3 regions of the Mesorhizobium sp. M0751 genome follow, and region 2 is predicted to be linked to each of the others. Evidence: riboswitches for the same ligand, from Rfam matches in the RefSeq annotation. Region 2 holds a riboswitch; each other region holds the start of a gene.
The links. Region 2 has a riboswitch for cobalamin ahead of NKI19_RS07545 (DUF1636 family protein). Riboswitches for the same ligand answer to the same signal wherever they lie in the genome.
Positions count from the first base shown of each region.

Region 1: it holds a riboswitch for cobalamin, as region 2 does, so the genes downstream of both, metE (5-methyltetrahydropteroyltriglutamate--homocysteine S-methyltransferase) here and NKI19_RS07545 (DUF1636 family protein) in region 2, are expected to answer to the same signal.
Region 3: it holds a riboswitch for cobalamin, as region 2 does, so the genes downstream of both, NKI19_RS18250 (CbtB domain-containing protein) here and NKI19_RS07545 (DUF1636 family protein) in region 2, are expected to answer to the same signal.

Region 1 covers NZ_JAMYPH010000012.1:184,812-194,748, reverse strand. The annotation lists gene NKI19_RS19815 (dihydrodipicolinate synthase family protein) at 1-837, shown strand, start outside; gene NKI19_RS19810 (FMN-binding negative transcriptional regulator) at 872-1,090, shown strand; gene metE (5-methyltetrahydropteroyltriglutamate--homocysteine S-methyltransferase) at 1,198-3,534, opposite strand; cobalamin riboswitch at 3,630-3,830, opposite strand; gene NKI19_RS19800 (hypothetical protein) at 4,510-4,836, shown strand; gene NKI19_RS19795 (helix-turn-helix transcriptional regulator) at 4,957-5,790, opposite strand; partial or broken gene NKI19_RS19790 (MFS transporter) at 6,002-7,320, opposite strand; gene tyrS (tyrosine--tRNA ligase) at 7,551-8,810, opposite strand; gene NKI19_RS19780 (hypothetical protein) at 9,332-9,493, opposite strand; partial or broken gene NKI19_RS19775 (IS5 family transposase) at 9,741-9,937, shown strand, end outside.
Region 2 covers NZ_JAMYPH010000003.1:459,928-469,864, forward strand. The annotation lists gene cobN (cobaltochelatase subunit CobN) at 1-1,498, opposite strand, end outside; gene cobW (cobalamin biosynthesis protein CobW) at 1,517-2,557, opposite strand; gene NKI19_RS07545 (DUF1636 family protein) at 2,554-2,988, opposite strand; cobalamin riboswitch at 3,027-3,230, opposite strand; gene NKI19_RS07550 (winged helix-turn-helix domain-containing protein) at 3,260-4,459, opposite strand; gene NKI19_RS07555 (NADH-quinone oxidoreductase subunit A) at 4,795-5,160, shown strand; gene NKI19_RS07560 (NuoB/complex I 20 kDa subunit family protein) at 5,151-5,732, shown strand; gene NKI19_RS07565 (NADH-quinone oxidoreductase subunit C) at 5,738-6,340, shown strand; gene NKI19_RS07570 (hypothetical protein) at 6,353-6,700, shown strand; gene NKI19_RS07575 (NADH-quinone oxidoreductase subunit D) at 6,702-7,892, shown strand; gene nuoE (NADH-quinone oxidoreductase subunit NuoE) at 8,330-9,388, shown strand; gene nuoF (NADH-quinone oxidoreductase subunit NuoF) at 9,399-9,937, shown strand, end outside.
Region 3 covers NZ_JAMYPH010000011.1:87,018-96,954, forward strand. The annotation lists gene NKI19_RS18240 (MFS transporter) at 1-1,009, shown strand, start outside; gene NKI19_RS18245 (aromatic ring-hydroxylating oxygenase subunit alpha) at 988-2,181, opposite strand; cobalamin riboswitch at 2,321-2,517, shown strand; gene NKI19_RS18250 (CbtB domain-containing protein) at 2,554-2,733, shown strand; gene NKI19_RS18255 (CbtA family protein) at 2,749-3,522, shown strand; gene cobU (bifunctional adenosylcobinamide kinase/adenosylcobinamide-phosphate guanylyltransferase) at 3,515-4,036, shown strand; gene cobO (cob(I)yrinic acid a,c-diamide adenosyltransferase) at 4,038-4,670, shown strand; RNA gene ffs (signal recognition particle sRNA small type) at 5,158-5,254, shown strand; gene NKI19_RS18275 (DNA polymerase III subunit gamma/tau) at 5,358-7,184, shown strand; gene NKI19_RS18280 (YbaB/EbfC family nucleoid-associated protein) at 7,217-7,540, shown strand; gene NKI19_RS18285 (cell wall hydrolase) at 7,832-8,770, shown strand; gene recR (recombination mediator RecR) at 9,160-9,765, shown strand.

The DNA of each region.
Region 1 (9,937 bases), on a different contig from region 2:
ACCGTTGCTCTGCGCAAGCTGATTGCCAGGCTTTGCGCCGCTCAGGTCGATTCCATCGGTCTTCTCGGCAGCACCGGCACCTATATGTATCTGTCGCGCGAGGAACGGCGACGGGCGCTCGCCGAGACCTTGGACGAAACCGGGGGACAAATGCCGGTCGTGGTGGGTGTGGGCGCGCTGCGCACCGACGAAGCAGTGAGGCTCGCGCAGGACGCTAAGGCCCTTGGGGCTGCCGCGGGGTTGCTTGCCGCCGCCTCCTACACCCCGCTCACTGATGACGAGGTGTTCGAACATTTCTCGACGGTGGCGTGCGAGAGCGGCCTGCCGATCGTCGTCTATGACAATCCAGGAACGACGCATTTCCATTTCACCCCAGCACTCGTCAGCCGCCTGGCAAAGGTGGGTGGGATTGTCGCCATCAAGAATCCGACAGAGAAGGGCGATGCGATCAAGAGCCATCTGGCCGACCAGAGGCACACTGTGCCGGAAGGGTTCTCGATCGGCTACAGCGGCGACTGGAACGCCGCAGAGGCCATGATCGCCGGCGCCGACACATGGTACAGCGTCCTCGCCGGCATCCTGCCCGAGGTCTGCGTGAAGATCGTCACGGCGGCGCAACAGGGCGATGCGGCCGAAGCGCGACGGATCGATGCCACGCTTGCGCCGCTCTGGAGCCTCTTCAAGGAGTTCTCGAGCCTTCGCGTCGTCTATGCACTTGCCGAATTGCTCGACATTTGCCGTGCCGACCCCCCGCGTCCCATCCTGCCTCTGCCCTCAGCAGCGAAGCGCCAGATCGCCGCCGCGTTGGAACGCTTGCCATCGGATGTCAACCGGTGAATAGCGAACCCGGCGGCCAGTGAAGGAACCTGTCATGTATGTACCCGCGCATTTCGATGAACCGAGCCGAGAAGTCCTCTACGAACTGATCGAGAACAGTGCACTTGGCATGCTGATAACCCATGGCCGGAGCGGTCTCGACGCCAATCACATCCCCTTCGAACTCGACACGTCACAGGGAGAAAACGGTACCCTTTACTCCGGCGCGATTAATACACGTGCCGAGGGAAAGTGCACATTCTCGCTCGAGTGACTTATTTCAAAGGATGTGATCGCGTTTTGGCACATTCACGGCCGACATGCGGCAGCCGGTCACTCACCACATGGTGAGCAACCAGGAAACCCTCCGGCCTACACTTTCTACCGGAGCGCACGTGCTGCATCGACCATGTTCATGAGGGCAGGGCGGACCTCCTCCCATTTGCGTGTTTTGAGGCCACAGTCCGGGTTTACCCACAGTTGGGAATCCGACAGTCGCTCGCGGGCAAGCATGACGAGATCCGAAATCTCGCCGACTTCCGGGACCCGTGGTGAGTGAATGTCGTAGACTCCGGGCCCGATTCCATTCGGATATTTGGAGCTCGTGAAGGCGTCCAGCAGTTCCATTTTCGAGCGCGACGTTTCAATCGAAATGACATCCGCATCCATTTCAGCGATCGCGTCGATGATCTCGTTGAACTCCGAATAGCACATGTGGGTATGGATTTGAGTCGCGTCCTTTACACCCGTTGAGGCGATCCGGAAGCATTCGACAGCCCAGTCGAGATAGTCGTTCCAATCAGACTGGCGCAGTGGCAATCCTTCGCGAAACGCGGCCTCATCGATCTGGATCATCCTTGCGCCGGACCATTCGAGATCCGTCACTTCGTCGCGGATGGCGAGCGCGATCTGGCGGCATGCTTCGGAGCGGGGTACGTCGTCGCGAACAAATGACCAGTTGAGAATGGTCACCGGGCCTGTGAGCATTCCCTTCACAGGGTTTTCCGTAAGCGACTGGGCGAACTGCCACCAGCGCAGCGTCATCGGATTGGGCCTCGATACGTCGCCGAAGATGATGGGGGGGCGCACGTAACGCGACCCATAGCTCTGCACCCAGGCATGCTGGGTGAAGGCGAAGCCGGACAGCTGCTCGCCGAAATGCTGTACCATGTCGTTTCGTTCGAACTCACCGTGCACCAGCACGTCCAGCCCGATCTCTTCCTGCCAGCGAATTGCAGCCTCGATCTCCTTCTTCAGGAAGGTCTCGTAGTCGACATAGCTCAGCTGGCCCTTCGCATGAGCGGCCCGCGCCCTGCGTACCTGCGGCGTCTGCGGGAAGGACCCGATGGTCGTCGTCGGGAACGGCGGCAGCCCGAGCGTGCCGGCCTGGACTCTGGAGCGCTCGGCAAAAGCGCTCTCTCGTCGCTTCATGCTGTCGTCAATGCTGGCGATCCGCCCCTCAACCAGCGGGTCATGGATCTTCGTGGATGTCACGCGAGTGGCGGCAGCCTCGGCAGACGCTTTCAACGCGCCTGCCACCGCATCCCTGCCTTGGGACAGGGCCCGGGCAAGCAACACCAACTCGTCGGTCTTCTGGGCCGCGAAGGCGAGCCACGACCTGATGTCCGCGTCGAGTTCCGTCTCCATGCGGAGGTCGATCGGTATATGCAGCATCGAGCAAGAAGGCGCGATCTCGACGCGGTCCAAGGGCCAGCCGGCGACGATCGGTTTGATGCGGTCGAGAATGGCGGGCAGGTTCGCACGCCAGACGTTGCGGCCATCGATCAAGCCAAGCGAGAGCACCGGATCCTTCGGTGCGAGCCGACCCACCGTTTCCAGCTGCTCGGGAGCGCGCACGAGATCAATATGCAGCCCGGCCAGGGGCAGAGAAACCGCGGTTTCGAGATTGTCTCCCAGCGGCCCGAAATAGGTAGCCAGCATGATCTTCAGCTCGGGCGCGGCTTTCGACAGCTGGCCATAGGCGAATTCGAACGCAGCTCGTTCGTTCGGGTTCAGATCGAGGACAAGCGCTGGCTCATCGATCTGCACCCAGTCGGCTCCAGACAGCTTCAGCCTCTGCAGGAGTTGCTCGTAGACGGGCAGCAGCCGCGGCAGGAGCGCGATGGGATCGAATCCTTTGGCAGGCGATTTCGCCAGCTTGAGGAAGGTGATCGGTCCAAGGATGACTGGGCGTGTGTGAACGCCGAGAGCTTTAGCCTCGATGAAGTAATCGACCGGTTTCGTCGACGAGAGGGCGAACGTCTGATCATCGTTGAGTTCCGGCACAATGTAGTGATAGTTGGTGTCAAACCACTTGGTCATTTCCATCGCGGTTACATCAGACCGATGAGCCGCCTGCTGGTGACCAGCGTGTCGACAATCCTCCGTCTGACCCTGGTTGCCCCGCGCCATTGCGAAGTAGATGTCAAGTGGAACCTCGCCGCTATTCCAGCCGTAACGGGATGGAACGGCGCCGACCATGGCTGCGGTGTCGAGCACATGGTCGTAGAGCGAGAAGTCGTTCGACGGGATTTTCGACACGCCGCGATCGTGCTGCTCCTCCCAGCTAGCGGCACGGAGCGCCTTCGCGGTCGTGAGAAGCTCGGCAGCGGACGATTTTCCGGACCAGTAGCTTTCAAGCGCGAATTTCAGTTCTCGCCGACGACCGAAGCGGGGCACGCCGAGCGTTGCTACAGGAATTTGCTGAGAGATAGTCATGCCAGACCCCGATGGTTGGGGCGTCGGTGACAAGGAAGGCGCTAGCAGGCCGGCACGAACGCCAGGCTGCAGCGGCCACCGAGACACCCCGCCCGTGGACGTAATTCGCCGTGGCAGGTCTCCTGGCTCGCGGGGTCATAGCCTCTACCCGTCTTCCCAAGGCTATTCGCCTCAGTGACATGAGTGGGGTTGGCTCGCCGCTAACAGTTGCGGGGGCAGCGCCGGCATCGCACCGGCTTCCCTCTTAGCTCCGCTGCGGCAGCGCCGTACGGAGAACCACGACGCGGGAGACAATTACAGCAGTTCGCTTCTTTGTCAACGCCGCATAAAGAAATCTTTATGTCGTTATGTTAAGTTTCCGTTGGCATGTTCCAAAGGTCGCCTCGAAAGCGAAAACTGTGGAAGCCTTGAGCGGCCGGTAAATCAAAGCAATGACGCACGGCGCCCTTGTCCAGGAGGATAGGAGTTCGTCGGCTGCCGGCGGCAAACGACCGGCAAGCGCCGTGGTGCTGCTTCCCGCATCATGCGAACGCCACCTCGGCGTCGAACTTCGGCTCCGAGCTTCCGACCGCTTCGTTGGTGATCTGCTCGCGACCACATCCGGGTCAATGGCGAGGCTGTTGCCCATGTGGAAACTGTTGGCCGTGATGCCCTCGGTGATACGACACAACGATTTCGAGGGGAGCACCCCGAGGCCCGGCGCAGCGGCCTGTTGCGAAGTAATCGAGGCCAATGTCTCGAACTGCTTGTTCGCAGCCCACCGGCTCAAGATAACCCGGCTCAAACCACCGGGCCAGCTCAAGTCCTGTCCAAATGAGGCCTGAGCGGCAAATCGTCGTGCACGCGCACGGTTTGGCGTTCGATCTTGTGATGCGTCTTGGGCGGACAATCGCCACGGTGCAGCGCGCAGAAGCGGTTCCCCAATTGGAAGCCGAGGGCGGTGAGGGCAAGCCAGCGCCACGGGCGGAGGGGGACTTGGACCTGTTTGCCCTGCTGGACCACAAGTTCGCGACACAGGGCCTCAAGGAGAAGACCAAGACTGATTATGCGCGGGACCTCGCCAAATCATCAAAAGCAGCGGGCAGTCAAAGTTCGGCGCCGATTGACATGGAGATAGCCATCGCGGCGGCCCCCCAGGCGGACCGCAAGCCGGAATACAACCGGGTGCAGGCGGCCAAGCTCGTCCACAAGATGGCGTCGGGCACACACCGGCGATGGGAGAGCGGACCGTGGAGTGCAGGAACTTCACGCCTATCCACGCTCCCGTGGACGTGTCCTGCGGCACATCGGCAGCGATATTGAGGAGGCAGTTGAGCTTCTGGTCGAGCACTCTTACCTGCCACTACCTACGCTTAACGTCATCTCGTACTGAAAACGCACCACGCAAGGTCGAGATGTAACATGCGCCCTTCGTGGATGGTTCTAAGCTTCCTCGGGCGCGGTCAATCTGTGATAACGGTCGCTTGGAACCTCCATCACCGCGACGCGATCAAGGTTGGCGTATCGCGCTCGGTAGTAACCTTCTTCCTCCACTTCGGCGAAACTACACTGGGGAACGTCAAAGGTCGCAGCTTCCAATCCGAAGAAAGTCGTAGCGGTTTCTTCATCCAAGAAGTTCCACTCATCTTCTCCGTCGTCATATGTGACGCGAACATAGGAGGCCATGCGCACGGCTTCCTGATCACCCATCTCTGCGATGATGGCATCGCATTCTTTCTTCAGCTTTCCTGAAACCTCACCCTTATCCCAGTCATCCAAAGCCCGATAGATTTCTGGATGATAATACTCTGGCATCTCCTCTACATCTTCACCGATAAGCTCAATGGTGCGGACATATTGCGGATTTATCAAGAGTATTTTGTTGTCAAGGCTCCAACAATACAGCCATGGCCTGCTTGTGTTATTTCTACGAAGATTATGAAGTTCCTTCAACTGACGTAAAATCGATTCACGCGCCTTTTCATCGATAGGATATTGGCGGCTGCCAACAGTCGTCTTGATTCTGAGCGTGCCGTATCGCGTTTCGGCATCGGCAATTGCAAACGGGCTCGTGCGCCACTCCTCGACATCAATCTTCCAGCCCAGCAGCTCCTCGACCGTGCATTTCAACGTGAGACAAAGGTCCTTGATCTGCTCGACATTCAACTGCGTTTTGCCTGTTTCCCAACGGGCCACAGTCTGTTGCGTCGTTGCCATCTGCTCTGCCAAATCTTTTTGAGTCATGCCCAGTCGAACCCTAAGCTCTTTCATGTTCATAACTCACCTCGCGTGTTCAACACACGCATTGTGGATGAATTAATCTAATCGTCAAGCGTGTTCAAAAATCGCAGCATGTGTTTTTAGGGCGTCTTCGAGGCTCCGGCAGCCGTTCGTGACCACTTGCGCAAGACACAGGGCTGGTACACAGCACGAATGGGCGATCAAAAATTACTGCTGAAATTCAGATAATTATTGTGGGCGAGTCTGGATCTCTCTGATCGACACGATAGTCGACCATCACCATGATCGGACCGCTTCGTGGCCGCAGGTCAAGTTGCAGCGTCGGTTCGCTGAACTTGTTGGTCGGATCCAGATTGAGCGTTTCAAAATCCGGCTGACGCAGAATGATGCCCATCAGTCCCCCAATGACAAGAACCAGCTGGCGGACGAGCAAGGCTCCCGAAACACCTTGGACATCCGCCAGTTCGCCCCAAAGCCAGCTTCCCGCCGCCATGCCGCCGTATGTGGCCGTCTGATAGAGAGAGGGCGCGTCCAACCACCCACCGCGGCGCCGAAAGCTGCACTGTGACGTTAAACAGCGAGAATGATTGAATCCAGGCCGCACCGGCTGGCATGAGGTTGAGACAGCTCAGCCCAACGTGCTCGCTCCATGCCCGAAAGAAGCAGCTGATCGCCAATACAAAGAACGCACCGCGAATGACCCATTCGTTGGAGAGAACTTCTCGGACCCGCCCGAGGAGGAGCGCGCCGCAAATCGCTCCCAGGCCGAAGAAGCCGAGCATCACGCCGTAGGTGACTGCGGTCCCTTTGATCTGTTCGCGAGCGACCAACGGCAGGAGAGCCAAAATGACAACGGCGGTGAGGCCGAAAATGAAACTCCGGCACATCACCTTGAGAAGGTTCGGCGACAAGAGCACGTAACGGAAGCCCGCCGCCATCGCACTGCCGAAAGCCTCCCGCGGCAGCGCTTGTCGTGCCCGTTCGGCTTTCCATCGCAACAGCGCAGCGATCAGAGCGAAGTAGCAAAGGACGTTGAAGAGGAACGCGAAGGCCGCACCGGCTGTGGCCACGATTATGCCGCCAATCGCCGGCCCGATGCTGCGCATGAGATTGTAGCTCATGCCGTTGAGCGCAACCCCGCTTGGCAGGTGTTCGCGAGGCAGGATATCTCCCATGGAGGCTTGCCAAGAGGGATCGTGCAATGCCCAACCACAGCCGATTAGGAAGGTGAGACCCAGAAGGGTCCAGCGTGTCATTCCCCGCATAGGTCAGGAACGCCAGGAAGGCGGATACGCAGACCATCAGCAGTTGCGCAGTCAACATGATCCGGCGACGGTCAAACTTGTCCGCGAGCGCTCCCGCCGCGAGCGAGAAGATCATGTAGGGGAGGGTGGTCGATGACTGGACGAGCGCCACCATTCCATGGGAGGTGGCGATGCTCGTCATCAGCCAAGCTGCCGCCGCACCTTCCACTAGGGTGCCAAGGTTCGAAATGAGTGCAGCCGACCATAGCGAACGGAAGGTCTTGTGCTGAAAAGGAACCAGTGAAGATGTTCTCTTCGCCATTGTGGGAAGCTTCGGGATCGACCGCGGGGCTGGATTTGGTTCGCCTCACTCAACCATGGCCTCGCCATACAAGCCAAGCTGCCACAGTGGCGCGCCTGCTAACCCAGAAAACTTGGCGGCCTTAACTACCCCCTGAGGAGTGTCTCTCGACATTCCTCAGGGAACTCGACGCGAATGTCTGCAATATCCGCTAAGCGGGCGGAATTTCTGCGACAGCATTTGCTGAAACCCTACTTTACAACAGTGTGGCGCTTCCGGCCGAGCGAAAGCCGGATCGGGAGGTCTTGGGAAGATATCATTGTATCAACCTCGACAACGTTGCCGTTGATCCGCACACCTCGTCCCGAGATCGCCCTTCGCGCTTCCCCTTTGGAGGAGGTCAATCCGGCGCGTACCAGCAAATCCACAAGGGCTACTCCGGCCAACCCCTCGGCGTCATTTAGATGAAGCGTCGGTAGCCCCTCTGCGGCTTCGCCCTGCCCAAATGCTTGGCTAGCCGTGGCCTCCGCCTGTTTGGCGGCGTTAGTTCCATGTGCCAGGGCCGTAGCTTCGTTGGCGAGACGTTCTTTGACGGCGTTTAGCTCGGTTCCTTCAGCCTGTCCAAATCGCTCGATCTCGTTCATCGGCAGATCGGTGAAAAGCTTCAGAAACCGAACGACATCAGCGTCTTCCGTGTTACGCCAGAATTGCCAGTAATCGTATGGCGAAAGGCGATCTTCGTTGAGCCACACAGCTCCGGCAGCCGTCTTACCCATCTTGATACCTGAAGGAGTCTTCAGAAGCGGCGTAGTCACTCCGAAGACTTCCTTTCCATCCGTCCGCCGTATCAAGTCGATGCCATTGATGATGTTCCCCCACTGGTCGGCTCCACCCATCTGCAAACGGCAACCGGTCCGGCGGGTTAGCTCAAGGAAGTCGAACGCTTGGAGGATCATGTAGTTGAATTCTAAGAAGCTCAGATTCTCCTGCTTTTCCAGCCGCGACTTCACACTGTCGAAAGAGAGCATCCGATTGACGGAGAAATGCCTGCCGACGTCTCTCAGCATGTCGATCCAACGAATGCTGTCCAGCCAGTCGGCATTGTTCACCATCACGGCATCCGTCGGGCCGTCTCCGAAGACAAGGAGACGGCCAAAGACCTTTCTGATCCCTTCAATGTTGGCGGCGATCCGCTCGTCCGTCAGCATCGGCCGCGCGTCCGAACGGAAGCTGGGATCGCCGATGCGGGTGGTCCCACCCCCAATGAGAACGATGGGTTTATGGCCAGTCTGCTGAAGATGACGAAGCGCCATGATCAGAAGAAGATGGCCGACATGAAGACTGTCAGCCGTCCCATCGAAACCAGCGTAAGCGGGTACGATGCCTGCTTCAAAGGCGGCATCGACACCCGGCAGGTCGGTCCCTTGATTTACATAGCCGCGCTCAATGAGCGTCTTCAAAGCCGCCGAATATGGTTTGGAATGACCGGTTGATAAATCGGGAAGTGCCATAGGGAATCCTCCTGGTATTGCCGCCAGGGGGTCCTCTCAATGAACAAAGCCGCCTGACGGCGGCTTGTTTCAAGGCATGATCGAAACGCGCCGCTCCTTATGGAAGCGTCGCATAATAGATTGCAGCGATGAGCGCGGACTTGATCATGTGCCGATGCATAAAGGACTTTATCCGCACCTGCAAGCAATCTGAAATGGCTACTTCGGGGAGCTGCCGAGCCTCTGTCGCGACGATTTGCAACTGACTTTTGCACCTCGCAGAACTCAACTTTTGCGACAACATTTCCTGCTTCCCGCTTTCCTTCTGATGTCGAGCCCAGCGCGCTTCACCTGCGCTTCGCTGCAGCCGGTCAGCTTTGCCGTCCTGCTGATACTGTTGCCGCCAGACCGGAAGACAATAATGCGTTCGTGTGTCACCAAGTCAGCTTGGCCTCCGGCGGGGCGGCTTATCCGGATGACTGCACGCGATCAGTTGCTGGTTCAAGACAGGGAAGAAGGCCTGCATCGCCTTTGCCGATGTTCTAGGTCAGTTCAATGTGGGTAATTTTCCGACGCCGTATTGCGCCACCGGCAAAAACGGCGTGAATCCTGAAACCTACGCCTGCAATTGGTGTGAAGCAGGCGAAAAGGGCTGCAGTGGCGGCGATTTCATCGAGGAAGGTTTGCGGCGGCGGCAGCGACACCGTTTTCTCGCGTCAGCAAATCCCGCCAAACCATTACCACCCCAATTGCGACCACGATATTCAGGGGCGGTACCGGAACCACGAGGGTCCTTACCAGGCGTGTCTCGCCACGCAAACCACCACCCACAATGGCATGGTGTTTGCCCTTAGAGCCTGACCCGAAACTCGGTTTTGGGGGTGGAAGCGGTTGAGTGGCCCCGTCCGTTGTGATTCGCTTGAGTTGTCTAGACTTGAACAGGATAACGACATGGCTTGGACGGAGAGCACCCGCCGGCGATATTGCCGCGCGGGGCAGCGAGATGCAAACGCGTTGACGGACAGGGAATGGGCGTTGATCGAGCCGTTCCTGCCGGGAACGAAGACAACGGGGACGACCGCGGACGACAGAACTTCGGGCGGTCGTGGACGCGCTTCTTTACATCGCCTGGACCGGCTGCCAATGGC
Region 2 (9,937 bases):
GCCCCAGCACCTCCAGCAACTCGCGCGGCGTTTGCGGAATCCCTTCAATGGCGTAGCCCTGTTCGCTCAGGTCGTGCAGCATCGCCAGCACGCTGGACGGCACGTCGAGGCCGACGGCGTAGCCGGTGCGACCGGGGGCGCTGGGATAGTCGGGGATCAGGATGGCGAGCTTGCGTTCCGCGCGGGGCGTCCGCTGCAGGCGCACGAAGGCCTCGACACGGTTCGTCACTTGCGCCACGCGGTCGGGCTCAGGCCGGTTGGCGAAGGCGCGGAAGGCCAGCGCCGGGTCGGTTTCGCTTTCGCCCTTGAAGGAAATGGCGCCGGCCAAAATGCGGCCGTCGAGCTCGGGCAGGACGACATGCATGGCAAGGTCGGCGGGCGCCAGCCCGCGCTGATTGTTTTGCCAGATGTCGCGGCGGGTGGTCGCGACGATGACCTGGAACACCGGCACGCCGGCGCGGTCGAACAGGGTTTCGACGCCAGGCTCGGCACCCGAGGCGAAAGCTGTGGCGGTGATGATGGCGGCAGGCTTCAGGGTTGCAAGCGCGGTTTCGACGAAGGCGAGGGACGTTGGGTCCTTCAGGCTGGAAACGAAGATGGGGACGGGGTTGATGCCGCGTTGGCGCAGGGCTTCGAAAAGCGCGTCGATCGGCGCGACATCACCGGCGAGCAGCATCGAGCGGTAGAACAGAATGGGGATGACGGGGGCGTTGCCTAAGCGGTTTAGGCCGTGTTCCTTCGCGCCCCCCTCTGTCCTGCCGGACATCTCCCCCACATGGGGGGAGATCGCCTGATCATCGGTAGCTTCGCCAACGTCTGACGTTGCAGAAGTCGCGATACGGCCAGTGACGGCCAATCTCCCCCCTTGTGGGGGAGATGTCCGGCAGGACAGAGGGGGGCGCGAAGGAATGCCGACGCTTGATAAGTCCATTCTTTCTATAACACCGCGTCCCGGCTCGTAAAATCCCGCCTTTGGCACGCTGACAGGTCCGGCTACCGCCGCACCCGATCCGGCGAGACTCGCCAGCCTCTGCACCAGCGCCGTCATATTCGCCGGCCCGCCCTCGCGGAAATAGCCAAGCAAGCCATCCAACTCCTCACGCGGCAGCGTTGAGCCTTCGATCAGTCGCAAGTCCGCGTCGTGGCTCTCGCCGGGCAGCAGCGCCAGTTTTATGCCGCGTGCCCGGGCAGTCGAGGCGAGCTGATCGCAGCCATAGCGCCACCAGTCATAGCCGCCGAGGATGCGGACCAGAATGACCTTGGCGTGGCGGGCGACGCTGTCGATCCAGAGATCGACGGACATCGGATGGCGCAGGTCGCGCAAGGCGGCGAGCCGCATCGATGGCAGGCGGGCCGCATCCGCCTTCCACGCCGCCGCCAGCCCGGCCAGGTCGCTGTCGGTGAACGACAGCGCCACGACATCCGCAGGCGTTTGCCTGAGATCGACAGGCTCGGCGAGATCGTCGAGCGAGGCGGATGTGGTGGTGAGGATGTGCATGGCGGCTCGTACCTGGGATCAGCCGGCGAGGATACGCTCGATCGCCGGGCGGTTCAGCCCCTTCAGGCCGATGACGACAAGGCGCGAGCGGCGATCGTCTTCAGCGGTCCAGGCGCGGTCGTAATAGTGGTTGACGCGCGGACCGACGGCCTGCAGCAGGAGCCGCATCGGCTTGCCGCCGACTTCGACGAAACCCTTGACGCGCAACACGTTTTCCTCCTCCGCCGCCGTGGCGACGCGTTGTGCCAGTTCGTCCGGGTTGGACACAGACGCAATGTCGATGACAAAACTATCGAAGTCGTCATGTTCGTGGTCGAGCTCGTCGTCGTGGTGGGTCTTGCGGTTCTCGATGTCGTCCTCGACGGCGAGGCCGAGGCCGAGCAGCACCGACGGGTCGACCTTGCCTTGCGAAGTCGGCACGATCTTCACCGCCCGCGCAACATGCTTGCCGATGACGGCATTGGCACGGGCCGAGCCGGCGGCGTCCAACAGGTCGCTCTTCGACAGGATGATCAGGTCGGCGCAGGCGAGCTGGTCCTCGAATACTTCCTCGACCGGATCGTCGTGGTCGAGCGTCTCGTCCTGCGCGCGCTGCGCCTGCAGGGCATCCATGTCGTTGGCGACGCGGCCATCAGCCAGCGCCGGCCCGTCGACCACGGCGATGACGCCATCGACCGTGACACGGCTTTTCACCGACGGCCACTGGAAGGCCTGGACCAGCGGCTTGGGCAAAGCGAGGCCGGATGTCTCGATCAGGATGTGGTCGACCCTCGGCGTCAGCGACAGGATCTGGTCGAGCGCCGGAACGAAATCGTCGGCGACTGTGCAGCAGATGCAGCCATTGGCCAGCTCGACGATGTTTTCGTCGGGGCAGGTGTCGATGCCGCAGCCCTTCAGGATCTCGCCGTCGATGCCGATGTCGCCGAACTCGTTGACGATGATGGCCAGCCGCTTGCCTTTCGCGTTTTCGAGCAGATGGCGGATCAGCGTCGTCTTGCCGGCGCCGAGAAAGCCGGTGACGACGGTGCAGGGAACGCGCGAAAGGAAGGCAGCGGTCATGTCAGGTCCTTCAAAAGGTCAAGGGGAGGGATGCGGGCAACCAGGCCGCGCTTCAGGCATTCGGGACGGCCGCGCCATGGAATGAGCCCATCCGTCGAGGTGGCGAACAGTTTTGCGCCGGTCACGAGATCGGCGCCGCTGGTCGCAGTCAGGTCGCCGAAGACGTAGCTCCAGCAGCCGTCGCGCAAAATCGCGGCGCTGAGCCGGCGCTTGCAATTGCCGAGGCATTCGACGGTGCGGATTTTAATGTTTTCGCTGGAAGCGGCGCGGCGCGTGTCCTCGGCGAGCAGTTCGCCGGCGCAGGGATGGGCGTCCGAACCGGTCTCGTCACGGCAGGACGAGCAGACGATGACGGTAACGCCGGCCGGGGAATCACCATGGCCGGACAATAAATCCGCTGTCTCAGCCGGAAAACTGCTGTCGCGTTCCAAATCAGGCTCCTTGCCCGGAAAACCCGCCAGGCGATCGGATTCTTATGTCCTAGACGGCAGGTCTCCTGGCTCGCGGGTCATCGCCTGGGTGCCGCCTTCCCGGGAATATCCCAGTGGTTTTCGGCCGAGGCTCGTCGCTTACAGTTGCGGGGACAGCCGCGGATTTGAAATCGAGATTTCGCACCGCATTCCCTCTTGGCCCTTGCCGTTGCGGGCAGGGGACCGTCTGGAATGGATTTAGGCTTGTGGAGGCAGTCGTGTCAACGCACGTCTATGACGCGGCGGTATCTGCGAGCGGCTGGCCAAGGTCGCCCGCAGCCGTCACCTCAATGCGCTCAAGCCCGAGCCAGGCCTGCATCTGCTTCAATTCTTCGAAAAGCTCGGCGGCGGTTTGTGGCGGGGCGCCGGGCTCGGCATAGGCGGCATGGACGCGCAATACGCCGGCCGGGCGGTCTGCCCTGAGGTCGACGCGCCCGACGATGCTGTCGCCGAGCAGGAACGGCAGCACATAATAGCCATACTGGCGCTTTTCTGCCGGCGTGTAGATCTCGATGCGGTAGTGGAAGTCGAACAACCGCTCGGTGCGCGACCGCTCGAAGACGACAGGATCGAACGGCGCGAGCAAGGCGCGCGCCTCGATCCTGCGCGGCAAACGGGCGTCCTTGTGGAGATAGGCTGCTTTGCTCCAGCTTTCGACGCTCACCGGCAACAGCTCGCCGGCCTCGACCAGTTCCTCGATGCGACCCTTGATATCGGCGGGCGAGAGGCGGAAATAGTCGCGCAGATCGCCTGCCGTGGCGACGCCGTGGGCGCGGGCGGAGATACGCAGCAATTCGCGGTGCGCATCCTCGGGGCAGGGAACCGGCAGAGCGAGTACCGCCGGCGGCAGTACGCGCTCCGGCAGATCGTAGAACCGCTCGAAGCCGCGGCGATGCGCTGTGGTGATGCGGCCGGCCCAGAACAGCCATTCGAAGGCGTGCTTGGCATGGCTCCAGCCCCACCAGCCACCATTGCCCTTCTGGCCTTCAAAAGCAGATGCCGCGATCGGGCCTCGTTCGGAGACCTCGCGATAGATCTCCTCGATATAGGCGGCGTGCTCGCGACCCCATTTGGCCAGTCCGCTGTACATTTCGTCGCCGCGCTCGGCCCGCTGCATGCGCCAGCGCATCAGCGGATAGGTCTCGACCGGCAGGAACGAGGCTTCGTGCGCCCAATATTCAAAGACCATGCGCTTGCGCGTTACGGCGGCGTCGTCGAGCAGCGCCAGCTTGTAGGGGCCAAGCCGCGAATAGAGCGGCATATAGTGGGCGCGCACTACGGCGCTGACGGAATCGATCTGCAGCAGGCCGGTACGGGCAAGCACGCGGGCCAGATGTCTGCGGTCGGGCGTACCGGCGGGGCGGGGGTCATTGAATCCCTGTGCCGCCAGCGCGATGCGGCGAGCCATGCGAAGCGAGATTTTTTCCTTCATCAACGCGGTATCCTGATGATGCTGGACAGAGCAGAGAATCTGCGATTCCGTGCCATGCTAGCAGGGTTTTGGCGGCATCCATGTCAGGAGAGAAAAGTGGAGTGAAAAGTGAAAGAAATCAAACAGGAGCGGATCGGACCAGTTTTGCCGGATATGCCGCCCAGCACCGCGATTTGAACAAGGTTTGACTTGCTTCGCCGAAAGCGCTGCGCTAACCCTCGCCGCGTTGCAGCATAGAGCCTCCTTAAAACGGTTCAGTGGTTAAACTGTCACGCTTCCGCAAGTGGGTCCGGTGCTGTAATCAGAGTGGATTGGCCGCTAACGGAAACTGCAGCATGAACGCACTTTTAGGTTCGTACCTGCCCATCGTCCTGTTCATCGGCGTGGCGCTGGTCGTCGGCCTGGCGCTGCTCGCCGCACCGTTCCTGGTGGCCTACCGCAACCCCGATCCGGAAAAGCTTTCCGCCTATGAGTGCGGCTTCAACTCGTTCGACGACGCCCGCATGAAGTTCGACATCCGCTTCTACCTGGTGTCGATCCTGTTCATCATCTTCGACCTGGAGGTGGCCTTCCTGTTCCCTTGGGCGGTGTCGTTCAGCCAGATCGGCATGCTCGGTTTCTGGTCGATGATGGTGTTTTTGGCGGTGCTGACCATCGGCTTTGCCTATGAATGGAAAAAAGGAGCGCTGGAATGGGATTGAGCGACAATTCCGGCACGCTCGTCGCGCCGAAGCCCAAGGGTCTCATCGACCCCAACACCGGCAGGCCGGTGGGGGAGGACGATCCATTCTTCCTGGAGATCAACAACGAACTGGCCGACAAGGGCTTTCTCGTCACCTCGACCGAGGCGCTTATCACGTGGGCGCGCAGCGGCTCGCTGATGTTCATGACCTTCGGTCTCGCCTGCTGCGCCGTCGAGATGATCCATACCTCGATGCCGCGCTACGACTCGGAGAGGTTCGGTGTCGCGCCGCGCGCGTCTCCGCGCCAGTCCGACATCATGATTGTCGCCGGCACGCTGACCAACAAGATGGCGCCGGCGCTGCGCAAGGTCTACGACCAGATGCCCGAACCGCGCTACGTCATTTCGATGGGCTCCTGCGCCAATGGCGGCGGCTATTATCATTATTCCTATTCGGTGGTGCGCGGCTGCGACCGCATCGTGCCGGTCGATATCTACGTGCCCGGCTGCCCGCCGAGCGCCGAAGCGCTGCTCTACGGCATCCTTCTGCTGCAGAAGAAGATCCGCCGCACCGGCACGATCGAGCGGTGAGCGGCATGACCCAGGCGTTGAATGACCTCTCGACCTATCTCGGCGAGAAGCTGACCGGCCGGATCGGCGAGGCGGTGCTCGCCTATGGCGAACTCACTATCTCGGTCGAGCCGCGCGAACTGATCGAGGTGGTGACCTTCCTGCGCGACGACCCGAAATGCCAGTTCATCTCGATCATCGACGTCTGCGGCGCCGATTACCCGTCGCGGGCAAAGCGCTTCGACGTCGTCTATCATTTGCTGTCGCCGAGACAGAATATCCGCATCCGCATCAAGGTCCAGGCCGACGAAGAGACGCTGGTGCCGTCGATCACCGGCATTTATCCCGGCGCCGACTGGTTCGAGCGCGAGACCTACGATCTCTATGGCGTGCTGTTTTCGGGTCATCCCGATCTGCGCCGGATTCTGACCGATTACGGTTTCGAAGGCCATCCGCTGCGCAAGGACTTTCCGCTGACCGGCTTCGTCGAGGTGCGCTACGACGACGAAGCCAAGCGCGTCATCTACGAGCCGGTCGAGCTCAAGCAGGAATTCCGCAATTTCGATTTTCTCTCGCCATGGGAAGGGACGGATTACGTCCTGCCCGGCGATGAGAAGGCGAAACAGTGAGGATATGTGGCGATGATCCGCATAGCACTCCTAGGCCTGTTTTGCTGCAGTGTTGCGCCGAATGCTTTTGCGAACGACTGCAAAGTAGCTGGAGTGGATTGCTATTCGGCGGCGCGAGCTGTCGTGGCGAACGACACGGTGAAGAACTGCCCCACGATATTTCGTATCAAGCCGGCGATGCAGATTGAATTGGACCAGATTTTGAACGCCTTGCGCGATGCTGGAGAACTGGCCGATCTCCAGCCTTCCAATGAGACCGTTGAGCAATGCGAGCAGAGAGCAAAAGAATATGTGGCCGGGCCGCAGACGGTCCGCTTCATGGAACTGACGCCGTCCGCCATGGAAAGGCTTGGAATCTAGCATGACCGAGCACTCCGTCCGCAATTTTAACATCAACTTTGGCCCGCAGCATCCGGCCGCGCACGGCGTTTTGCGCCTCGTGCTGGAGCTTGATGGCGAGGTGGTCGATCGTGTCGATCCGCATATCGGGCTGTTGCATCGCGGCACGGAAAAGCTAATTGAGCACAAGACTTATCTGCAGGCCGTGCCCTATCTCGACCGGCTCGACTATTGCGCGCCGATGAACCAGGAGCATGCCTTCGCGCTTGCCGCCGAGCGGCTGCTCGGCATCGAGGTGCCGAAGCGCGGGCAGCTTATTCGAGTTCTCTACTCCGAGATCGGCCGCATCATGTCGCACATCCTCAATGTGACGACGCAGGCGATGGATGTCGGCGCGCTGACGCCGCCGCTGTGGGGCTTTGTCGAGCGCGAAAAGCTGATGGTGTTTTACGAGCGCGCCTCGGGCTCGCGCATGCACGCGGCCTATTTCCGGCCGGGCGGCGTCCATCAGGACCTGCCGCAGAAGCTGATCGAGGACATCGGCAACTGGATCGACCCGTTCCTGAAGTCGGTCGACGATCTCGACGCGCTTTTGACCGGCAACCGTATCTTCAAGCAGCGCAATGTCGACATTGCCACCGTCTCCCTGGCGGACGCCTGGGCCTGGGGCTTTTCCGGCGTCATGGTGCGCGGCTCGGGTGCGCCGTGGGATCTGCGCAAATCGCAGCCCTACGAATGCTATGCCGAGCTGGACTTCGACATTCCGATCGGCAAGAACGGCGACTGTTTCGATCGTTATCTGGTGCGCATGGAAGAGATGCGGCAGTCGGCGAAAATCATGCGCCAGTGCGTCGACCTGCTGCTCGGCAAGGAGGGCAGCGGGCCGGTGTCCAACCTCGACGGCAAGGTGGTGCCGCCGAAGCGCGCGGCGATGAAGCGCTCGATGGAAGCGCTGATCCATCACTTCAAGCTCTACACCGAAGGCTACCGCGTGCCGGCCGGCGAGGTCTATGCCGCGGTCGAGGCGCCAAAGGGCGAGTTCGGCGTCTATCTCGTCTCCGACGGCACCAACAAGCCCTACCGCTGCAAGTTGCGCGCGCCAGGCTTTGCGCATCTGCAAGCCATGGACTTTTTGTGCCGCGGCCACATGCTGGCCGACGTCACCGCCGTTCTCGGCTCCCTCGACATCGTATTTGGTGAGGTCGATCGGTGACGATGGCACTGGCCCGGACATCCAAATCTTTTCTAGCGGCGGCTTGCCTTGCGGCTTCCGCCGAAGCATCCCTTGCCGGATCCGGTGATGGGCTATCCTCGACGGATCTTCTTAAGGACGGGTTCAAGCTGGTAGCGGAAGGCGATCTGCTCACGGTGCGCGAATTCGGTGGCGATGTGCTTCTGGATTCCGGAATTTTTGTACTCGGTGCGCGGCGAGGCCAACCCTGTAGCAAAAGTGAGAGGACTTTTGTCGCAGAGGTACCGAGCTTGGCACGGCCCCGCGACTGTGGACGCGTAACTTGGTGGAATGACCGTTACGACGAGTACGTTCGCCTAAAGCGTGGGAATGAAGAGTTTGTATGTGTGCTTGGGCAATCCGAGGATTGCTATCGCGCCGATAGCCCTAGCCAGTAGAAACCGAAGAAGCGAAACTCCATGTCAGTCCGCCGTCTCGCAGAAGCCAGCCTCCAGCCAGCCTCCTTCGCCTTCAACCGGGCGAATGCGGCAGCGGCGAAGCAGTGGATCAAGAAATATCCGAAAGGGCGCGAGCAATCCGCGATTATCCCCTTGCTGATGCTGGCGCAGGAGCAGGAAGGCTGGGTGACCAAGGCGGCGATCGAGACGATCTCCGACATGCTCGGCATGCCCTATATCCGTGGGCTCGAAGTCGCCACCTTCTATACGCAATATCAGCTCAATCCGGTCGGCACGCGCGCCCATATCCAGGTCTGCGGCACCACGCCCTGCATGCTGCGCGGCTCCGAAGCGCTGATGGATGTATGCCGCTCGAAGATCCATCACGACCAGTTCCACACCAACGACAAGGGCACGCTTTCTTGGGAAGAGGTCGAGTGCCTCGGCGCCTGCGTCAACGCACCGATGGTGATGATATTCAAAGACACCTATGAGGATCTGACGCCGGAGCGGCTTGCCGAGATCATCGACCTCTATGACGCCGGCAAGGGCGCCACGGTGAAACCGGGACCGCAAAATGGCCGCATCACCTCAGAGCCGGCCAGCGGCCTGACGACCCTTAAGAGCGAAAAGGCGATCCTCAAGGCGACCCGCGACCGGGAAACCAGGGCGGCGGCCAAGGCCGCCAAGGAAGCGGCGCCAGCGGCTGCCGCCGCAGTACCCGCAGCGGCTTCGCCAGTTGCTCCTGCCGCACCGGCGCCAGTTGCGCCCTCGAGTGCCAGCAAGCCGAAGACCGATACGGTCGAGACCAGCCCGGCGCTGAAATCGCCGTCGGCGGCGAAAGTCGCGCCCGCGGCGGAAAAGGCGGCGAGCGTTGCAGCGCCGCTGCATTCGGCCGCCAATGCCAACAAGGCCGAGCCGCAGGTCGAGGACGTCTCGAAACAGCGCAAAGGGCCCAAGAACAAGGCCGAGCCGGCGTCTGCTTTCAAAGCGCCGGAGGCCAAGGTCAACCCGGCTAAGGCTGCGGCCAGGCCGTCGCCCGGAAACAAGAGCCGGCCGACCGGCAAGAAGCCGGTCTGAGGAACGAGCAATGCTTCAGGACAGAGACCGCATCTTCAACAACATCTATGGCCGCTTCGACAAGTCGCTGGCCGGCGCCATGGCGCGCGGCGCCTGGGACAACACTCCCGGCATCGTTGCCAAGGGGCGCGAGTGGATCGTCAACGAGATGAAAGCGAGCGGCCTGCGCGGCCGCGGCGGCGCCGGCTTTCCGACCGGGCTGAAATGGTCGTTCATGCCCAAGCAAAGCGACGGCCGGCCGAGCTATCTCGTCGTCAATGCCGACGAATCCGAGCCCGGTACCTGCAAGGACCGCGACATACTGCGCCACGACCCGCACACGCTGGTCGAAGGCTGCCTGCTTGCCGGCTTCGCCATGGGCGCGGTCGCCGCCTACATCTATGTGCGCGGCGAGTTCATCCGCGAGCGCGAGGCGCTGCAACGCGCCATCGACGAGGCCTATGCGGCCAAGCTGATCGGCAAGAACAACACCTCCGGCTACGACTTCGACATTTACATGCACCATGGCGCCGGCGCTTATATCTGCGGCGAGGAAACGGCGCTGCTCGA
Region 3 (9,937 bases), on a different contig from region 2:
CGGCCTGTCGGCGACGCTGTTCATGCCGATGCTGATCGCCCGCTTTGCCCGGCGCTGGGTCTATACCGCCGGCGCCTGCCTGCTGGCCGCCGGCTCGCTGTTCTTCGTCACCCATACGCTGGCCGGCCAGGTGGTCGGCATGCTCTGCCGCGTCGTCGGCGCCGGCGCGCTGGCGATCACGCTCAACCTCTACATCATGGATCATATCCGCAAGACCGATTTCATGCAGGCCGAGTCGCTGCGCATGGCGTGGTCGATGCTTGCCTGGACCGCCGGGCCGACCCTCGGCATTTTCCTCTACACGCGTTTCGGCATCTATGCCGCGCATGGCGCGGTGGCCGTCTTCGCCATGGCCTTGCTGGCGCTGTTCTGGACTTACCGGCTTGGCGACAACCCGTCGATCCGCCCCGGCAAGACGCGGCCGGTCAATCCGCTGGCCAATATCGGCCGCTTCGTCGCGCAGCCAAGGCTGAGGCTGGCCTGGCTGATCGCCTTCGGCCGCTCCTGCTTCTGGACGACTTTCTTCGTCTATGGGCCGCTGTTCATGGTGATCACCGGCGAGGGCAAGCTCGCCGGCGGCCTCTTGGTTTCGGCCGGCAATGCGCTTTTGTTCATGGCCATCTTCTGGGGCAGGGCAGGAAAGCGTTTCGGCGGCCGGCGCACCATGACGTTCGCCTATTTCGCGATGTCGGCAACGCTGCTGGCGGCCGGCGCCGTCGGCGAGGCCGCACCGCTCGTCACCGGCGGGTTGCTGCTTTGCGGTGCCTTCTTCACCATCGCGCTCGATGCGCTGGGCTCGACTGCCTTCATGCGCTCGGTGCGCTCGTATGAGCGGGCACAGATGGCGGCGGTCTACCGCACCTATCTCGACTTTTCCGAGCTGACGCCGCCGCTGGTCTACTCGGTGGTGCTGGCGTTTTTCGGACTGGGCGCGGTTTTCGCGACGCTCGGCCTGCTGGCGGCGATCTGCGGCTTCGTCACCTGGCGCTATCTGCCCAAATCGCTTTGATTTTCGAGCGCCGCATGGCGCTCGCGCACCCAATTGTGGAAGCGGTGCTGATCATATTCCTCCGGCATCAGCACGCCGGCCTTGTGGCGCATCGAGCGGAGGCCCTTCTGGTTGACCTCGCAGATATCAGCGTCCTCCTCCAGCACCTGGGTGCCGAAGGCGACGATGTTGTCGATATCGGCGGCCGGATCGGCGAGCGCTTCGGGCGAAAAAAGCCATTCGGCAGTGAGTTCGGTCTGCTCCGGCCCAAGTGGCACCAGCCGCACGGTCCTGACATAGTCGACATGGCCGACGACGAACATCGACGGCAGGCTGGTGGCATAGGTCTGCCCGGCGGCACGCTCGGCCGGCGTCAGGCCGGAAAAGACCGAGCCGTGGACGCGCCTGTCGCGCGACCAGGTTTCGGCCCCGGCCCGCAAGCCGCCGGCAAATTCCGGTGCGTCATTGTCGGCGTGGCGCGCCCATTCGGGGTCGTCGTGCCGGCCCATCAGGCCGCGGCCATAGATCGGCACCAGCCGCGACAGGTCCTTGTGGACGCCGGGGCAGTGCAGGCACTCGTTGAAGTTTTCCCAAAAGATTTTCCAGTTGCAGTTCATAACCTTGCGCAGGACATGGCCGCTCAGCAGCGTTTCCAACGGCCAGTTGGCGAGGTTGCCGGATGCCGGATCGAAGGATGTTTCAGCCGAACCGGCAGCGTCTTCGGCGAGGTTGACGAAGACGAACCCGCGCCACACCGACAGCGCGACGCGGTAGAGCGGATGATCGGCCTTGTCGAAACCTTCAGGCAGCGATTTCGACGGCACGCGCACCAGATCGCCGCGCAGCGAATAGGACCAGGCGTGGTAGGGGCAGGTGATGAGCCGCACCTTCAGCCGGCCTTCGCTCTGCTGGCAAAGCTGCGAGCCACGATGCCGGCAGGTGTTGTGGAAGGCGCGCAATTCGCCGGTCTCGTCGCGCAGCACGACGACCTCCTGCGTGCCGATGTGGAACGTCCTGAAAGCCAGCGGCTGGGCAAGGTCGGCCTCGCGGCAGACGAGCAGCCAGTTGCGATACCAGATGGCCTCGAGATCGTTCTGATAGGCCGCGATGTCCCAATAGGCCGATGACGGCAGCGTCGGCTCGGCCCGCGTCAGGCCGTTGTAGGGACCGCGCTCGTTCGGGCTGGGTTGCATGCCGGCTTCCTCCCCATCCGCCAGCCGACACCGGCCGCGAAAATTGTCAATCGCGGCGCCGGCCGGCCAGCTTGGCGAGGCGGCGCATTCGCTACACGATCCGGCGGAATTTGGTTTGCCGGGCGCGGCGATTCTGCCTATAGTCGCTGATGTCGTCGGTTCCGTTTGGAACCAAGAGGGAATGCGGTGAGGGCAAGTTGTTTGCCCAATGCCGTGGCTGCCCCCGCAACTGTGTGCGGTAGTCCTCTCCATATGCCACTGAGGGTTCGCCTTCGGGAAGGTGGGGAAGGGCGCTGATCCGCGAGCCAGGAGACCTGCCGGCGACAGGAAACTGACTTCTATGCCCTCGGGTGGAGGGCGAAAGGACAAGACATGAATACCGCTTCCGTCTCGCTCGGCGCTTCCGCCTCCTCGCAGTCGCGTTTCATGCAGCTGGCGCTTGCTGCATTCCTCGGCATTTTCGTCATGGGCTTTGTCGGCTTCTCGCATATCGATGCGGTCCACAATGCCGCGCACGACTATCGCCATTCGATGGGCTTTCCCTGCCACTAACAAGGGGCTGACATCATGACACTGTTTCGCAACGTCGTGTTCATCGCGGCGATCGCAGGGCTTGTGGCCGGCGTGGCTCTCGCCTGCATGCAAGCCTATGCCACGGTGCCGCTCATCCTGAAGGCGGAAGTCTACGAACAGGCCGGCGGCGGCCATGACCATGCCGCGGCACCGGCCGAGAACGCCGCGGGCACGACGGCCATGAGCAGCGCCGCGCCGGCACCGGCTGAAGCAATGGCTCCGGCGGAAGAGGAAAGCTGGGCGCCGGCCGACGGTTTCGAACGCTTCGGCTTCAGCGTCGTTGCCAATATCGTCACCGGCATCGGCTTTGCGCTGGTCCTGGTTGCGGTTTCGGAATTCGCCGGCGGCATCGGCAATTGGCGCCAGGGCCTGTTCTGGGGCTTGGCCGGCTTTGCCGTGTTCACGCTGGCGCCGGGCCTCGGCCTGCCGCCGGAACTGCCGGCGATGCCGGCGGGCGACCTTGTCCAACGCCAGATATGGTGGTGGGCAACAGTGGTGGCGACCGCGGCCGGTCTCGGCCTTATCGTCTTCCGCAGATCGCTGCCGCTGGTGGTTCTTGCGGTGGCGTTGATCGTTGCGCCGCATATCGTCGGCGCGCCGCAGCCCGACAGTTTCGAGACGACGATCCCAGAAGGCCTGCACCACCAGTTCGTGGTGGCGGTGACGCTGACCAATCTGGTGTTCTGGCTGGTGCTCGGCGCGGTCGTCGGCGTGGTGCGCGGCCGCTTCACCGGCACGGCGACCAGCCTGCGCGACAGCTTTGCCTGACCGCGCTGCCGGGGCATTGACCCTGGTCATCGGCGGTGCGCGCTCCGGCAAGAGCGCGTATGCCGAGAGGCTGGTAACGGCCCGTCCGCCGCCTTGGCGCTATATCGCCACGGCGCAAGCCTATGACGACGAGATGCGCCAGCGTATCGCGCTACATCGGTCGCGGCGAGGCGAGGGCTGGACGACCATCGATGCGCCGCTCGACCTTGCCGGCGCGATCGAGGCGCTGCCTGACGGCCAGCCGGCGCTGATCGACTGCCTGACGCTGTGGCTGACCAACCATATGCTGGCCGAACATGATGTCGAGGCCGAATGCCGAGGGCTGGCCGATGTGCTGTCGCGGCCGCGTGGGCCGTGGTTCGTGGTGTCCAACGAGGTCGGCCAGGGCATCGTGCCGGAGAATGCGCTGGCAAGACGGTTTCGCGACGCCGCCGGCCGGCTGAATCAGGACGTCGCGGCCGTCGCGGACACAGTGCTTTTGATGGTGGCGGGGCTGCCGCTCAAGGTGAAATGACATGGCTGATGCTATCGATCCCAAGACCATTGAACAGGGGGACGAGGAACGCCACCGCGCCAAGATGGCCAAGCGCAAGGCGGTGCAGGACGCCGAGGTCGCGGCCAAGACGGTCGAGAAGGGGCTGCTGATCGTCAACACCGGGCCGGGCAAGGGCAAGACCACGGCCGCCTTCGGGCTGGCGCTCAGAATGCTCGGCTATGGCAAGCGCGTCGGCGTCGTCCAGTTCATCAAGGGCAAATGGCACACCGGCGAGAAAGACGCGTTTGCTAGTTTTGGCGATCGTGTCGTCTGGCACGCCATGGGCGAGGGTTTTACCTGGGAGACGCAAGACCTGAAGCGCGACATCGCGGCGGCCGAGGCCGCCTGGGCGAAGGCGCTCGAGTTGATGGCCGACCCGTCGATCAGCCTCGTGGTGCTCGACGAGCTGAACATCGCCCTGCGTTACGACTATCTCGATCTCGAAAAGGTGGTCGCGGCGCTGAAGGCTCGTCGCGAAGGCCTGCATGTCGTCGTCACCGGCCGCAACGCCAAGCCGGCATTGGTCGAGGCGGCCGATCTGGTCACCGAGATGGGCGTGACCAAGCACCACTTCTCCGCCGGCGTGAAGGCGCAGCAGGGGATCGAGTTCTGAGGGTTTGGCGATCGGGCAGAACGTTCAGAGGAAGATCCAACTCGGATGACGCTTGCCGAGGTTGCCCTCGACCTCTCAAGACCTGGGTTCCTCGCCCGCCGCGAAGCGGGGGAGAGGTGGCCGCGCAGCGGCCGGAGAGGGGGCCTTCGTAGGGCGCAGTCCCCTCTCCGTCTCGGCTTCGCCGAGCCACCTCTCCCCACTTTCGTGGGGCGAGGAACCCAAGCTGGAATGAAGCCACGATTCTCGCGCGCCCTCTGGCCTGCCGGCCGGCTCCTTTCACAAGGGGCATATCCGCGATTTTCTCCGACCGCAGCCACATTTTGTTCTTGCTTTGTGCCGGCAGCTATGCTACTAATTTCGCTATGGTGATTATTCGCCCCAACGACCCGCCCGCAGAGGCGGGTTTTTGGTTTCAGCTGTCGCCGTCGCTTAAGACCCCCATCATCCGCACTTGCATTTCATCGCCGGATTGCCGATATGGAGGCTGGGAGGTTGGTGGTGGACGGTCCACTCGCCAACCGGGTCAGGTCCGGAAGGAAGCAGCCCTAACGAGCCCGGAACGGGTCATTGTTCCAGCCTCCCACCTCTTCGCCTTTTGCTCGACATTGACGGCGCCAAGCCGTGCGGGCGAAACTATGCGCAGGAATCGGCCGCCTCCAGTGGCAGCCCTTGGAGCTTAACGGGCGAATGAGCGAAGCCGAAAACGAGGCCGGGAAATTGGACAAGCCTGCCGCCTATCGGGTGCTAGCGCGCAAATACCGGCCGTCGAATTTCTCCGAGCTGATCGGCCAGGAGCCGATGGTCCGCACGTTGACCAATGCCTTTGCCACCGGCCGCATCGCCCAGGCCTGGATGCTGACCGGCGTGCGCGGCGTCGGCAAGACGACGACCGCGCGCATCCTCGCGCGGGCGCTGAACTACAAAACACCGACCGTCGACCAGCCGTCCGTCGACCTTGCCGTGCTCGGCGAGCATTGCCAGGCGATCATGGAAGGCCGCCATGTCGACGTCATCGAGATGGACGCCGCCTCGCATACCGGCATCGACGACATCAGGGACATCATCGAGCGCGTGCGCTACGCCCCGGTGTCGGCGCGCTACAAGGTCTACATCATCGACGAAGTGCACATGCTTTCCAACCAGGCCTTCAACGGCTTGCTGAAGACGCTGGAAGAGCCGCCGCCGCACGTCAAGTTCATCTTCGCCACCACCGAAATCCGCAAGGTGCCGATCACCGTCCTGTCGCGCTGCCAGCGTTTCGACCTCAGGCGCATCGATGCGGCGATGATCAAGGCCGACCTTGCCAGGATAGCCGGTCTGGAGGGCATCGAAGTCGAAGACGATGCGCTGGCGATGATCGCGCGCGCTGCCGAAGGCTCGATGCGCGATGCGCAGTCGATCCTCGACCAGGCGATCGCCCATGGCGGCGGCGCGGTCAGCGCCGAAGCGGTGCGTGCCATGCTCGGCCTGGCCGACCGTGCCCGCATCGTCGACCTGTTTGAACATGTCATGAAGGGCGACGTCGCCGCCGCGCTTGCCGAATTCCGTGCCCAGTACGATACCGGCGCCGATCCTGCCGCGGTGCTGACCGACCTTGCCGAGTTCAACCATCTGGTCACCCGTCTGCGTTTCGTGCCGGCTGCCATCGACGACGCCTCGCTGTCCGAGGACGAGCGCCGGCGCGGCGCCGATTTCGCCAGCACGCTGTCGGTCAAGGTGCTGTCGCGGACATGGCAGATGCTCTTGAAAGGCATTCCCGAGGTGCAGACCTCCAACCGCCCGGTCAGCGCCGCCGAGATGGTGCTGATCCGGCTGGCCCATGCCGCCGACCTGCCGACCCTGGATGAGGCGCTGAAATCGCTGGAGAACGGCGTTTCGCTGCCGGGCGCCGCGCCGCGCGCGAATGGCGCGCCGGCAAGCCCCGGCCCCGCGAGCCATGCGCCTGCAAGCGGTGGTGCCGGCGCCGTGGCACAGACGCGGATGCCGACGGCCAATGGCGGCGCGCAGACGATGCGCCTGGTCGAGGCCGAGCCCGTGCCGACCGACTTCGTTGCTCCGCCGGAGCCAGTGGTCGAGGCGCCGCCGGTGCCGGTGAAATCGCTGGCCGACATTGTCGCCCTTGCCGACGCCCAGCGCGACATGGCCTTCAAGGTGCTGGTGAAGCGTTGCGTGCGCCTTGTGCGCATCGAGCCCGCCCGTATCGACGTCAGCCTGACCGACGATGCGCCGAAGATGCTGCTCAATGATTTGACCGCCAAGCTGCGCGCCTGGACCGGTCGCAACTGGCTGGTGTCGCTGTCGAAGGAGGAGGGCGGCCAGACGCTGGCCGAGATGGAATCGACGAAGCGCGAAAACGCCTTCCTCGATGCCAAGAGCGACCCGACGGTCGCCGCCATCCTGGCGCGCTTTCCCGGCGCCAAGATCATCGACGTACGCATTCCCGACGCGCCGGAAGCCGATGCGGCCGAGGCCGAAGTGCCGGTCGAGCCGCCGGCCGACGACGACGAAACCTGAAACAACCAGCACCAACTGCAAAGGACCGTGCGATGAAAGATCTTCTTGGCCTGATGGGCAAGGCAAAGGAAATGCAGGCCAAGTTTCAGGCCATGCAGGATGAGATCGCCATGCTGGAAGCCACCGGGCAGGCCGGCGGCGGCCTGGTCAGCGTCACGCTGACCGGCAAATTCGAGATGAAGTCGCTGAAGATCGATCCGTCGCTGTTCAAGGAGGACGAGGTCGAGATTCTGGAGGACCTGCTCCTCGCTGCCCACAACGACGCCAGGACCAAGGTCGAGCAGACCATGCAGGAGAAGACCAAGGCGCTGACTGCGGGACTGCCGATCCCGCCGGGAATGAAGCTGCCGTTCTAAGGCTAATGCATGTCGCGCAAAAGTGTGCAGGGGTTTTGCGATAATGACATGCATCAAAACAAGAACCTAAAACGCGTCGCATGAGGCCGGTCGAACGCGACGCGCTATTAGTCAATCGGGATGCCGTTACAGTGGCCGAAGCCTTTAGCGGCCCAACGCTTGCTGACCAGCCAGCTGTGTCTATTGGGCAACGCCCCACACTTAATAACGCTTTAGCCATCTTTTTGCCTGAAAGTGTCTCATTCTTGCCGCAACCAGGGGCGGGCTGGCAGCAGAATGAGGGGACGCCTGTTGATCTCTACCCGATGGAAGACGCCGTTGCGGCTCGGCGTCGTTATCTCGCCGCTGTTTTTGGCCGCTTGCAGTCAGACCGCCTCGCACGGCATGTCCAGCCTGACCGATGCCATTACGCCGGGTTTCCTGAGCTCGCGCTCCTACAATTCCACGCCCAAGGAGAAGGAATGCCTGGAGCGGGCGATGTTCTTCGAGTCCAACCGCTCGAGCCGTGACGGCATGATTGCGGTCGGCACCGTGGTGATGAACCGGCTCCGGTCCGGCAAGCACGGCAGCACCATCTGCGAAGTGGTTGGCGAGCGCGGCCAGTTCGCGCCGGGCGTCATGACACGGCCGATGAATTCGAAGGCGATGCCCGATGTCGAGGAAGCCGCCGAGGCGGTGCTCAAGGGCGAGCGCAAGGCCAAGCTGAAGAACACCATGTATTTCCACACCGCCGGCCTGCGCTTCCCCTACAAGAACATGCACTACACCATGGTCGCCGGCGGCAATGCCTTCTATGAAAAGCGCGGCCGCAACTGGCAGCCGCTGCCGGACGAACCGGTGGTCGCCGTGGCCCAGGCCAAGCCGCAGGCGCCTGCCGCTCAGGCCATACTTGTCGCCTCGGCGGAGCCGGCACGCGAGGCCAGGCCGACATTTGCCAAGGCAACCTATGTGACCGCCGCTGCATCGCAGCCGGCAAAGCAGACCAGGGTGACTGCCGGAATGGCGACCCCGGAGAAGCCGACTCAAGAGAAGCCGATACTTGTGGCGCTGCAAGAACCAATGCAGGAGCCGGATGCGGCCCGTTTTGGCGGGACCGTGAGCGCCCGGCCTGTCACCTCCTTCCAGGCCGCGCCGGCGGAACCGACAATGTCGTTCGAGGCGACGCCCGAGAACGCCGACGCGATCGGCGCTATGATCGCCGGCCAGACCCGGCCGCTGGAAGAAAACTGAGGCGGTCGATTGTTGAGGGCGCCGCCGCCCCTCATCTGGCTGCCGCCATCTTCTCCCCGTATAGTGACGGGGAGAAGTACGCCTTTGCCAAGGACTTCGCCAATTTCCGGCGCTGCAAAAAGGGTGCCGAGGTCGCGGTTGGCCCTTTCTCCCCGTCACTATACGGGGAGAAATGCCCGGCAGGGCAATGAGGGGCGGCGCAAACCTAAAGCGATTGCCTCGTTGCGCGTTGAACAGCGCGCGCCTCAGGAGTGTTCCAAAACCCGCTGAAAAATCCTAGAGCCTGATCCATTCCGATAGTTCGGAATGGGGCTCTATCGTCTTGTTTGACCATGATCTTTTCCGAAAACCGGTTTCCACTTTTCGGGATCATGGTCTAAACCGGTGCGATGTCGAAGCGAATCGCCGGTCCCGAGATCGAACGCCTGATTCAGCTGCTGGCCAAGGTGCCGGGGCTCGGTCCGCGTTCGGCACGGCGCGCCGCGCTCCACCTCATCAAGAAGAAGGAGCAGCTGCTGGCGCCGCTCGCCGCCGCCATGGGCGAGGCGGTCGACAAGGTGCGCATCTGCTCGACCTGCGGCAATGTCGATACCTCGGATCCATGCATGATCTGCACCGACCCGCGCCGCGACCCCACTACGCTCATCGTCGTCGAGGACGTGGCCGACCTTTGGGCGCTGGAGCGGGCGACCGCCATGAACGTGCGTTATCATGTGCTCGGCGGTACGCTGTCGCCGCTCGACGGCATTGGTCCTGATGAGCTCAACATCCGTTCGCTGGTCGATCGCGTCGCCGGCGGCGAAGTCAAGGAAGTGATCCTCGCCGTCAACGCCACGGTCGAGGGCCAGACCACCGCACATTATCTCACCGACCAGCTTTCCGGCTTCGACATCAAGGTGACGCGCCTGGCGCACGGTGTTCCGGTCGGCGGCGAGCTTGATTATCTCGACGAAGGCACGCTGGCCGCAGCGCTGCGCTCGCGGACGGTGTTTTGAGGCGGGTTGCGGGGAAGGGTAGTTCTGAGATGATTGCCTTCTGTCGCGCCCCCCTCTGTCCTGCCGGACATCTCCCCCACGAGGGGGGAGATCGGACGTCACGCCGGCTTTCGCTAACCTCCAAAGCCGGAGAAAAGGCGCCGCCGTCAAAGCTGGCAATCTCCCCCCAAGT